3 regions of the Staphylococcus sp. FW104-15G4D genome follow, and region 1 is predicted to be linked to each of the others. Evidence: riboswitches for the same ligand, from Rfam matches in the RefSeq annotation. Region 1 holds a riboswitch; each other region holds the start of a gene.

Region 1 (4,293 bases):
ACTCATTTCGATAAATTGAATGATAATGATATACAAATCGCAAGTTATGTTAATACACATATAGAAGAATGTAAAAATATGAAAATTCAAGATTTAGCTGTACATACGCATGCATCAAATGCCACTATCCACCGTTTTACACGTAAACTAGGATTTGATGGCTACAGTGATTTTAAATCATTTTTGAAATTTGAAAATGAAAAAAAGAATCAGCTTCCTTCTGATTCAATGGAACAATTTAAACAAGAAATAGCAAATACCTTTAGTTATTTAGATCGCATTGATTATCAATTATTAACGAATAAAATGCATGAAGCCACTACGATTTATCTTTACGGAACAGGACGCGCTCAAATGAATGTGGCTGAAGAAGCACAACGTATTTTACTTACAATGCATAAAAACATTATAATCCTACATGATGTTCATGAATTAAAAATGGTGTTAAATAAAACTGTTCCAGAGGATTTATTCTTTATTATTTCATTATCTGGCGAGACATATCAATTGACCGAAGTTACACAGCTTCTTCAATTAAGACAGAAATATTTTATCTCAGTAACAACGATGAAAGATAACTCACTCGCTCAACAAGCAAACTATAATATATATGTTTCAAGTAATACATTTTATTTAAATGACGGTACCGATTATTCAAGCTTTATTAGTTACCATATCTTTTTTGAAACACTTTTAAGAAAATATAATGAACGTAAAGAAAAAAATGAATTATTATAAATAAAATCGCAAGCATTATTTGTAACACCTAGGGGCTACTCATTTAATGCTTGCGATTGTTTTTAATTATGCTGTTGTTCTTCTAGTTCTTCTAATATATGTTGCATTTGATCAATCATTAATTCAAAACCATGCGCAGTTGAATCATGATATTCTTTCTTCTTCTGTTTGTACTCCAACGCAGTTAAACGTCTTTCCTTTTCAACTAATGAGCGGTAGTAAAACAACATTTGAGTACCACCATTTTCACGTTCAAAGAATTCTACTTCTATGACATCCTCTTCGGCGCTTAAACCAGGCATACCTATTGTCATTTTAATGTATTCATCCATTACAAGCTCTTCGTATTTACCTTCGATAACATTTTGCTTCCCATTTCTACTATCTACTATACGATATGTACCGCCTTCTTGGACATCCGCTTCAAAAGTCTTATTTGTACGTGGTGTTGTCATGAACCATTGTTTAAGAATCTCCACTTTTGTCCATGCTTCATAAACAACTTCTGGAGTAAATTTTAGTAAACGTTCGATGTCGATTTCTACGTGTTCATTCTCTACATTATATTTTGCCACTCTCTTTCACCTACTTTCACTCTTATTTCTATTTTAACGTATTTAAGCTATGTCACAAACTCTGAAAGCTCTGAAAAAGTTAAAAGGAAGCTAAAATCTAAATGAGTAGCTTCCTTTTAATTTATATTTATTTTTGAGGTTTATCTTTTAAACGAGGGACTCTCAAAATAATAGCCACTAAACCACAGATTCCTAATAAAATTGGATAGATACTATAAGGAACAAGTAAGAATGGAGAAATACCAGCAACACCAGCTGCTGAAATAACTTGAGGACTATATGGGAGTAACCCTTGGAAACATCCTCCGAATATATCTAATATACTAGCTGACTTGCGCGGATCGACATCATACTCATCAGCAATATTCTTGGCTAAAGGTCCTGCCATAATAATAGAAATTGTATTATTAGCAGTAGATATATCCGCGGCACTTACTAAACTGGCAATACCTAATTCTGCACCACGTTTAGATTTAACTCTAGCACGTACAAACTGTAGTAACCAATCTATGCCACCATTATGTTGAATGATACCTACAAGGCCACCAATCAGTAATGCTATCATTGCAATATCTTCCATTCCAATTATACCTTTAGATACGGCACTGAGAAGTCCTTTCCAACCAAAGGAACCATCAATTAATCCTATTAAACCTGCTAAGGCTGTACCACCAATGAGTACAATGATGACGTTTACACCTACAAGTGCGAGTATCAGTACTAATAAATATGGAATAACTTTAATTAAGTTATAATCATAACTTTTGGCATGATCGATTGAAATACCATTCGTTAAGAAAAATAAAATTATAATCGTTAAAATAGCACCTGGTAAAACGATTTTAAAATTAACTCTAAACTTGTCATTCATCTTAGTCTTTTGAGTTCTTACTGCAGCAATGGTAGTGTCCGAAATCATTGACAGATTATCACCAAACATTGCACCACCGACTACCGTAGCCATAGCTAAAGCTGCGGGCACATGTGTTGCTTGTGCGAATCCAAATCCTACTGGGGCTATCGCTGCAACAGTCCCAACTGATGTCCCCATCGAAATAGACACGAACATACAAATAACAAATAGGCCTACAATGATTAAATTTTGAGGAATCAATGATAAACCTAAATTAACAGTAGATGTAACACCACCCATTTTTTCAGCAGTAGTTGAAAACGCACCTGCCAAGATAAAAATTAACATCATCAAGATAATGTTCGAATGTCCAGCACCTTTAGTAAATACTTCTACCTTCTTGGCAAAAGATTCTTTTCTATTCATAAGTAAGGCAACGATTACTGTTATTGTAATTGCAACATTTAAAGGCATAGTTGTAAAATCTCCTGAAATAATTCCTACACCTAAAAAGAGTAATACAAATAGGAGTAATGGGAGCAGGGCCCACGCGTTACCTTTCTTTACTTTCTCCATAAATTTGACCTACTTTCCATAAAAATAGGAGCGAAACAGAAATTTCATTCTCAATGAATCATTTCTTCATTCCGCTCCGGTAAGTGACTTTATTTGAAAACTAACCCAAGTGTGTATCAATAGAGTCAACTCATACCAACAAGTGATTAAAAGATATGTTATTTCACCATTTATACTCTGTTGGCATAGCATTTCAGCTTATCTTCTAACCTTAGCGGTTACTGGAATTGGCACATGATAAAATGTTGCCGAAGCTTCCTAGGGCCAGTCCCTCCACTTCTCTCGATAAGTTATTCGAATTGTGTCTAACGTTACAAGATAATTATAGACACGTCAATACATAAAGTTTATTGTATTTTAAAATTATTCTTCAATCTGTGTAGTGAAAAATTTCTCATAAATCGTGATTGCTAAAGCAACAATAATCAATAACACAATAGCTACACCAAAAACAATCCACCATTTCAAATAAAGACTTATAAATATGAGTAAAATGCTTATAATTGTTGAACATAAAGATACCCTTTTGAAAATTTTTTCAGTTCTAACCGATACAATTTTATATTCACTCATTTCGTCGCCATGAAGAAATTTACCATTTTTTGCTTCACTAATTTTAAGCTTCACTTCAAGGACGTAAGCAATACTTCCAGAACAAATAATGATTAGTAGCATCGTAACATTTGAAAAAGGTTGTGTAATAACCCAACTGAACATTCCAAAATAAGCAAGTGCAGAAACAATTGCTAAAATATAATCAATCACAGGATTAAACCAAGTTATACCTTTTTTTACATTCTCGTTAACTAAATAAACATTAACTGCAGAAATATATGTACAAATAATCACAGCTATAGCTAATATTACTATTAGATTATGATGGCACAATATTAGTGACGGTAAAGCTAAAGCAATTAAGATATTAGGTAACCATCTGATTAAAAAATTCTTCATTTTATAATCACCTTTATTCTATATTTCACCAATCACATACATCTTACATGAAAGCTTCAACTATTATCAAATCACCATTTAATATGGTGAAAACTTTCTACTCTCACACTAAAAAATGGGAACTCAGTCGAGTCCCCATCACCTTAAAATAATCAATATATAATTTACATATTAAAAGTAAATCAATTGTTAGTCGATTTGCGTACCACCTGTTACACCAAAGACTTGGCCAGTAGTATAACTTGAATCTTCTGAAGCAAGTAAAACGTAAGTACCTGATAATTCAACTGGTTGACCGGCACGACCCAGTGGCGTTTGTTGTCCAAATGTAGGAATTGCACTTTGAGGTTGACCTCCAGTAATTTGAAGCGGTGACCAGAATGGCCCAGGAGCAACACAATTCACTCGAATACCTTTCGCACCAAGTTCTTCAGAGAAACTTTTCGTTAATGAAATAATTGCTGCTTTAGAAGCTGCGTAATCATGTAAAATTGGACTCGGATTATATCCTTGAACGGAAGACGTCGTCGTAATTGATGAGCCAGGTTTTAAATATTCTAACGCTTTTTGAACTGTCCAGAATACTGGATATACATT
Region 2 (4,293 bases), on a different contig from region 1:
AACCATTTCTTCATTACCATATATTTTGGCTGTATCTATACTTCTATAACCATTTTCAATAGCATGTTTAACAGCATCTTTACATTGATCACTATTCTCAACTCTATATGTCCCCAAACCTACTTTAGGCATCTCTCTACCATTATAAAATTGAACTGTTTCCATCATATTCACTCCTCATCTATGCTTTAGTGTCTATCATATTACGATTCAATCTAACTGTAAAAATATTAATATGATTTTCTCTCTTCAGATTTCTATACCCTGTTCAAATAAAAAAATACAAACGTAAGAAAATCATTTTCTTACGTTTGTATTAATTAATTAAAAGACTCTATTTTATCCATAATAGTTTGTAACTCGTCCACGTTATATTGAATACGTCCATGGAATACAAATTTATTAAAGAATTCATCGAGTTGTTCAGGCCCAACTAGAACCTTAACATTAGAAGCCTGATTATAATTAGAAATTGTAACATCTCCATCATTTTTAGGATTAAAATACAAAATTGAAGTTGGTGTATATTTAGTGTTTAATTCACTTTGTAAATCACCTGCAAGATTTTGAATATGTTTAATCTTCTCAGAATAATTAACAAATGATAAAGATTGTTGATCTTCATTTTGATCTAATACTAATGTTTGAGGTGTAGATTCATCTAAATCAAGTGTTTGGAATACTTGAGACATTGTTGGTAACTCTTTGAACTGAGCACCACTAATACCATTATACACATGACCTTTTAAAAGTTGAGAATCAATGATATATAAACCAGTTCTAGTTAAAACAAGATGACTGATGCGTTCGATATTATTAAATTCATTACTTGGTAGGAAGATATTTGCCATAATGTGCATATCTTCAGGACGAATTCTCTTCTCATTAACAAGACGTTCACGAATACCAATCAATCTCATATCTGTTACATATTCACTATGATTTTTAGAAAATAGTTTTAATGCATCAATTTCTCTATCTTTACTGCTTACTGTCGCATCAAAATCTTCTTTTTGTTTTGTGACAGCCTTTTTATTTTCAACTCTTTCTTTTTCTAAGGCTTCTTCATGAGATTCTTTCATATGTTGCTCTTTTTCTTTATATTGGGCTTCTGTTTGGTTTTTAATTTTCTTTTTACTGTGATTCGCTACTAAAAAGAGAATAAAGAAAAGAATTGCCACAATAATTGCAACGATTAAGCCTATAACTATCGGTGAAGATAAACTCATCACAACAACGCTCCTTTAACCATTTCAATAACTCTCATTATAATAGAAAAAAATCAATTTTTCGACATTTAATTAATATTTATTTCTCTTAATTTTGAAAGCTATGGTTATCATTCGACCGCATCTTTAAGTAAATTAACTTTGTCTAATTTTTCCCAAGGAAGTAAAACATCAGTACGGCCAAAATGACCGTATGCAGCAGTTTGTTTGTAAATAGGATGTTTTAAATCTAACATTTTAATGATTCCAGCTGGTCTTAAGTCAAAATTATTTCTAACCGCTTCAACTAGTTTAGCTTCTGAAACTTTACCAGTACCAAAAGTATCAATTGAAATAGATACTGGCTCAGCCACACCAATGGCATAGGCTAATTGCACTTCACATTGATCAGCTAACTCCGCGGCTACTATATTTTTAGCAACATAACGTGCAGCATAAGCAGCTGAGCGATCAACTTTAGTTGGGTCTTTACCACTGAAGCAACCGCCACCATGACGTGCATAACCGCCGTAAGTATCAACAATGATTTTACGCCCAGTTAATCCTGCATCCCCTTGTGGTCCTCCGATAACAAAACGACCTGTAGGGTTAATAAAGAATTTAGTATCAGCATCTAATAAATCATCTGATACTGTAGGGTAAATGACATGTTTTTTAATATCTGCTTCAATTTGTTCCAATTCAACATCTTCAGCATGTTGAGTAGATACAACAATTGTATCTATACGTTTAGGTTGATCGTTCTCATCATATTCAACTGTTACTTGTACTTTTCCATCAGGACGTAAATAATCTAAAATTTCATCTTTACGCACATCAGATAAACGTTTAGCAAGTTGATGTGATAAGAAAATTGGTAATGGCATATACGTATCTGTTTCATTAGTGGCATACCCAAACATTAACCCTTGATCTCCTGCACCAGTCGCTTCTATTTCTTCTTCTGAAATTTCATTACGGTATTCTAGCGCTTTATCAACACCTTGTGCGATGTCTGGAGATTGTTCATCAATAGCGGTTAAAACTGCCATAGTTTGGAAATCATAACCATATTTCGCTCTTGTATAACCAATATTTTTAATTGTCTCACGCACTACTTTAGGTATATCAACATACGTTGATGTTGAAATTTCACCAGAAATAAGCGCCATACCAGTCGTTACTGTTGTCTCACATGCGACACGCGCATTTGGGTCGTCTTTTAAAATTTCGTCTAGAATTGCATCAGATACCTGATCTGCAATTTTATCGGGATGACCTTCAGTTACTGATTCTGAAGTAAATAATCGTTTATTATAAGTCATGTTTTGCTCCTTTAATATAAATTACGAAAATTCTCTTTTATTTGAGAGCTAAATAAAAGAGCCTTCATCACTATCAAGATAGAGAGAAGGCCCTTAAACGTCCATTCGCTCTTATCGTTCAGACGATATATGTCTGCAAACGGTTTGGCACCTTTCTTTATCATAAAAGAGGTTGCTGGGTTTCATTGGGTCCATGTCCCTCCACCACTCAGGATAAGAGAATCCGTTAAGAATAATAGTACCGAATTCAAGGTTCAATGTCAATTTATGATTTTCGTTAAATGCTTATGTTAACGGTGGATTAATAAAATTAATGTGTTATACTATTTAAATGTAAAGGCTTACATAACTACTATTGCTTTGGAGGGATTGAGTATGTCAGTAGACACATACACAGAAACAATAAAAATAAAAAATTTACTAGAGAAACCATCAACACAATTTCAACTCTCAACAACTCAGCTATACAATAAAATTTTAGATAATAATGAAGGGAAATTAACTGAATTAGGTGCAGTGAATGCAAGTACTGGGAAATATACGGGGCGCTCACCTAAAGATAAATTTATCGTAACTGAACCTTCTTATAGAGATAATGTCGATTGGGGAGACATTAACCAACCTATTGATGAGGAAACTTTTTTAAAACTTTATAATAAAGTTCTAGATTATTTAGGTAAAAAAGATGAATTATACGTATTTAATGGTTATGCAGGAAGCGACAAAGATTCACGTTTAAAATTAACTGTGATTAATGAATTGGCTTGGCATAATTTATTCGCGCACAATATGTTTATTCGTCCAGAATCTAAAGATGAAGCTAAAAATATCAAACCTAATTTCACAATTGTATCAGCACCTCACTTTAAAGCTGATCCAGAAGTAGATGGCACTAAATCAGAAACATTTGTCATCATTTCTTTCAAGCACAAAGTCATTTTAATTGGTGGCACTGAATATGCTGGAGAAATGAAAAAAGGTATTTTCTCAGTAATGAATTATCTTTTACCAATGCAAGATATCATGAGCATGCATTGTTCAGCTAATGTAGGTGAAAAAGGTGATGTCGCTTTATTCTTTGGACTATCAGGCACTGGTAAAACAACCCTTTCAGCTGATCCAGAACGAAAACTTATTGGGGATGATGAACATGGCTGGAACAAAAATGGTGTATTTAACATTGAAGGTGGATGCTATGCCAAAGCAATCAACCTCTCTAAAGAAAAAGAACCTCAAATTTATGATGCAATTAAATACGGCACTATACTAGAGAACACAGTCGTAAAAGAGGATGGTACAGTAGACTTCGATGACAATAAATTCACTGAAAACACTCGTGCTGCTTACCCTATCGAACATATTGATAATATCGTGTTGCCTTCAAAAGCAGCTCATCCTAATACAATTATTTTCTTAACTGCTGATGCCTTTGGTGTGATCCCTCCTATTTCCAAACTAACCAAAGATCAAGCAATGTATCATTTCTTAAGTGGATTCACTTCTAAGTTAGCCGGTACAGAACGTGGAGTAACTGAGCCTGAACCATCGTTCTCAACATGTTTTGGAGCACCATTCTTACCATTAAATCCAACTGTTTACGCTGATTTATTAGGTGAATTAATCGATAAACATGATGTTGACGTTTATTTAGTTAATACAGGATGGACTGGTGGAAAATATGGTGTAGGACGCCGAATCAGCTTACACTATACGCGTCAGATGGTAAACCAAGCTATTTCAGGAAAGTTAAAAGATGCTGA
Region 3 (4,293 bases), on a different contig from region 1:
ATAAATTATTTAACACTCATGGCGCTAAATATCGTGAACTTAATTTGAAAGATAAACTTAAAGACATGTCAGATGATGAAAAATTAGATTTATTAGCATCTGATGGAATGTTGGTAAAACGTCCATTAGCTATCTCTGGAGAAAAAATCACTTTAGGATTTAAAGAAGATCAGTATAAAGATACTTGGTTATAGTATTTAAATATTTATTTTAAAAGTGAACATTAAAAACTGAAATGATGCGAATATGATATTTTACATAAATAAACACGAATTTTATCATATTAAATCTTTTAGATATTAGTTGATTGAACAATATCAGTGTGGCATCATTAAAATGTAATTAATAATTAGGAGGGGATTCTCGTGGCAGTACCGAGCGAATTTAAATATTCTAAAGAACATGAATGGGTTAAAGTAGAAGATAATGTAGCTACTATTGGTATCACAGAATATGCTCAAAATGAATTAGGTGATATCGTATTTGTTGAATTACCTGAAACAGATGAAGATTTAAATGAAGGCGATACTTTTGGTAGTGTTGAATCAGTTAAAACTGTATCAGAATTATATGCGCCTATCTCAGGTAAAATCGTCGAAGTTAACGACGAATTAGAAGATAGTCCTGAATTTGTTAACGAATCACCATATGAAAAAGCATGGATGGTAAAAGTAGAGATTAGTGATCAAAGTCAATTAGATCAATTATTATCAGCAGAGCAATATTCTGAGATGATTGGTGAATAGTATGTTTAAACTCCTCGATTAATATAATCAAGGAGTTTTTTTAGATTACCTTAGAAACACTTAGCATTAAAAATGCTAAGTGGAAAAGAGGAACGTCTGAACTGACGCTCATGCATAAGAAACACTAACCACTAAAGTGATAAGTGAAGAAAAGGAACGCCTGAGCTAAAGCTCATGCATAAGAAACACTAAGCATTAAAAATGCTAAGTGTTTCTAAAAATGTTTAGTTTTTGAGGATTCTGTGAATGATGTAAGTGACAGTTAACTATCGACTCTTAGAAGGTGGATTGACATGACTATTGTGAATAAAGTTATCATTGTTGAAGGTAAGTCGGATAAGAAACGAGTGCAACAAGTTATTGCAGAACCAGTAAGTATTATTTGTACCCATGGGACCATGAGTATAGATAAAATCGATGATATGATAGAATCACTTTATGGCAAACAAGTTTATGTTCTTGCAGATTCTGATGATGAAGGAGAAAAAATTAGAAAATGGTTTAAGCGATATTTAAGCGAAAGTGAACATATATATGTTGATAAAACATATTGTGAAGTAGCTAAATGTCCTAAAAACTATTTAGCTAATGTTTTAAATAGATACGGATTCGCAGTGCGAAAAGAGAAGAATCTAATGCCTAATTTAAACACTGAAAGGTTAGTTTTAGTTAATGAGTAGTACAATCGATCTCGAAGATATAACAGAAAACTATAATGAAGATAAACATCTTATTTTTGGATATACACCTATGTGTGGGACATGTAAAGTCTCAGAAAGAATGTTAGATATTGCTAATGATATATTACAGCTGCCTATTAAGAAGGTAGATTTAAATTTTCATCCGGATTTTAGTAAAGAAAAAGAAATAATGTCAGTTCCTGTTCTATTGGTAATGAATAAGGACAAAGAAGAAAATAGAATCTATGCATTTCAATCAGTTCCTTATTTGTTAGAAAATTTAAAATAATTATTGACGAAACTCTAGTACGATGGTAGGATTAATACAAATTAAATGATGCGACAACTCTTATCGAGAGAGGTGGAGGGATGTGCCCTATGAAGCCCGGCAACCGTCTGATATAGAAATGGTGCCAATTCACATAAAGTTCAACTTTAGAAGATGAGAGAAAGAAGATTTTTAGAATGCTTTCTCAACTCTCTATAAGTTGAGAAAGCATTTTTTAATTTATATATGCAATTTAAGGAGGCTATTAACGTGATTGAGTTAAATCAAATAGTTAAACGATATCATACTAAGAACAAAGATGTTCTTGCAGTTGATCACGTTGATTTAAATATTGAATCAGGCTCAATTTTTGGCGTTATTGGTTTCTCTGGTGCTGGTAAAAGTACACTAATTAGAATGTTCAACAACTTGGAATCTCCAACTTCAGGAGATGTAATAATTGACGGGGACAATATTAGTAAATTATCTAAATCAGAGCTACGAAAAAAACGACAAAAAGTAAGTATGATTTTCCAACATTTCAACTTATTATGGTCAAGAACCGTTTTAAAAAATATCACATTTCCACTTGAAATCGCAGGAGTCCCAAGTGGTAAAGCGAAGCAAAAAGCACTCGAATTAGTAGAATTGGTAGGTTTGAAAGGACGAGAAAGTGCTTATCCATCAGAGTTATCTGGGGGACAAAAACAAAGAGTAGGTATTGCTAGAGCATTAGCAAATGATCCTGATGTTTTACTTTGTGATGAAGCTACAAGTGCTTTAGACCCTCAAACAACTGACGAAATTTTGGACCTATTACTTAAAGTAAGAGAACAGCAAAATCTTACTATCGTTTTAATTACTCATGAAATGCACGTAATTAGACGTATATGTGATGAAGTTGCTGTAATGGAAAGCGGTAAAGTAATAGAGCAAGGTAAAGTAAGTGAAGTGTTTGAGAGTCCTCAACACGCGGTTACAAAACGCTTTGTTAAAGACGATTTAAATGATGATTTTGAAGATTCTTTAGATGAATTAGAACCATTAGCGAGTGATTCTTACATAGTGAGATTGAACTTTACTGGTGATAATGCAACTGAACCTATTGTTTCGTATATCACGAAAACACATAATATTGACGTTAATATTCTGGAAGCTGACATCAAGAATACTAGAAATGGTTCTATAGGATTCTTAGTGATTCATATTCCACACATTAATAATGATAGCTTTGAACATTTTAAAAATGATCTTCATGAGCAACATGTGAATGTGGAGGTGTTGAGACATGGGTAAGTCTTATGGCGAAATTTTTCATGAAATGTTTACAATGCCTAATGTTCAATGGCCAGATGTATGGCAAGCTATTTTAGAAACGCTGTATATGACAATTGTTTCTACTATTTTCGCCTTTATATTTGGTTTGATTTTAGGTGTGTTACTTTTCCTATCTGCGAAGAGTCATTCACCAGCAGCTCGAATTTTCTATACAATTGTCTCATTTATAGTGAACTTATTTAGAGCCATTCCGTTCATTATTTTAATTTTATTACTCATACCATTTACGAGTGTCATCTTAGGTACTATTAGTGGACCGACAGGAGCATTACCTGCACTTATAATTGGTGCAGCTCCATTCTATGCTCGTTTAGTAGAAATTGCATTTAAAGAAATTGATAAAGGTGTAATTGAAGCGGCTTGGTCAATGGGAGCTAACACATGGACTGTTGTACGCAAAGTACTACTTCCTGAAGCGATGCCAGCTTTAGTCTCAGGTATTACTGTAACCGCTATTGCTTTAGTTGGTTCAACTGCCATAGCAGGTGTAATCGGGGCAGGTGGTTTAGGTAACTTAGCATACTTAACAGGATTTACTAGGAATCAAAATGATGTCATATTAGTTTCTACTGTATTCATTTTAATTATTGTATTTATAATTCAATTCCTTGGGGATTGGCTTACAAATAAAATTGATAAACGCTAAAGAAAAGGGGAAAACGTTCAATGAAAAAAATTTTAGGTATTATTTTAGTTTTGGCATTAACAGTTGCTTTAGCTGCTTGTGGTGGCGGTGGTGACAAAGAGAAAACAATCACAGTAGGTGCTTCACCAGCCCCTCACGCTGAAATTTTAGAAAAAGCTAAACCATTACTTGAGAAAAAAGGTTATGACTTAAAGATTAAAACAATTAACGATTACACTACACCTAATAAATTATTAGATAAAGGTGAAATCGACGCAAACTTCTTCCAACATACACCATACTTGAAAACTGAAAGTAAAGAAAAAGGATACAAAATTGAATCTGCTGGAGATGTAGAATTAGAACCTATGGCAGTTTACTCTAAAAAATATAAAAGTTTGAAAGATTTACCTAAAGGTGCAACGGTCTACGTTTCAAATAATCCTGCTGAACAAGGACGTTTCTTAAAATTCTTTGTGGATGAAGGCTTAATTAAACTTAAAAAAGGCGTTAAGATTGAAGACGCTAAATTTAGTGATATCGAAGAGAATAAAAAAGATATCAAATTTAATAACAAACAATCAGCCGAATACTTACCAAAAATTTACCAAAATCAAAAAGCTGATGCAGTCATCA

The links. A riboswitch is a leader RNA that binds a small molecule or an ion and turns the genes downstream of it on or off. The one in region 1 is predicted to bind S-adenosylmethionine.
Region 2: it holds a riboswitch for S-adenosylmethionine, as region 1 does, so the genes downstream of both, metK (methionine adenosyltransferase) here and AC3WQX_RS07070 (Na+/H+ antiporter NhaC family protein) in region 1, are expected to answer to the same signal.
Region 3: it holds a riboswitch for S-adenosylmethionine, as region 1 does, so the genes downstream of both, AC3WQX_RS01490 (methionine ABC transporter ATP-binding protein) here and AC3WQX_RS07070 (Na+/H+ antiporter NhaC family protein) in region 1, are expected to answer to the same signal.

The regions. Positions count from the first base shown of each region.
Region 1 covers NZ_JBYTCH010000002.1:127,541-131,833, forward strand. The annotation lists gene AC3WQX_RS07060 (MurR/RpiR family transcriptional regulator) at 1-738, shown strand, start outside; gene AC3WQX_RS07065 (SRPBCC family protein) at 801-1,313, opposite strand; gene AC3WQX_RS07070 (Na+/H+ antiporter NhaC family protein) at 1,441-2,742, opposite strand; SAM riboswitch class I at 2,938-3,034, opposite strand; gene AC3WQX_RS07075 (hypothetical protein) at 3,106-3,696, opposite strand; gene AC3WQX_RS07080 (SDR family oxidoreductase) at 3,886-4,293, opposite strand, start outside.
Region 2 covers NZ_JBYTCH010000001.1:1,250,243-1,254,535, forward strand. The annotation lists gene AC3WQX_RS06005 (aldo/keto reductase) at 1-165, opposite strand, end outside; gene AC3WQX_RS06010 (nuclease-related domain-containing protein) at 321-1,229, opposite strand; gene metK (methionine adenosyltransferase) at 1,340-2,533, opposite strand; SAM riboswitch class I at 2,642-2,753, opposite strand; gene pckA (phosphoenolpyruvate carboxykinase (ATP)) at 2,909-4,293, shown strand, end outside.
Region 3 covers NZ_JBYTCH010000001.1:295,304-299,596, forward strand. The annotation lists gene AC3WQX_RS01470 (arsenate reductase family protein) at 1-194, shown strand, start outside; gene gcvH (glycine cleavage system protein GcvH) at 366-746, shown strand; gene AC3WQX_RS01480 (toprim domain-containing protein) at 1,040-1,426, shown strand; gene AC3WQX_RS01485 (thioredoxin family protein) at 1,419-1,715, shown strand; SAM riboswitch class I at 1,773-1,875, shown strand; gene AC3WQX_RS01490 (methionine ABC transporter ATP-binding protein) at 1,965-2,990, shown strand; gene AC3WQX_RS01495 (methionine ABC transporter permease) at 2,983-3,678, shown strand; gene AC3WQX_RS01500 (MetQ/NlpA family ABC transporter substrate-binding protein) at 3,699-4,293, shown strand, end outside.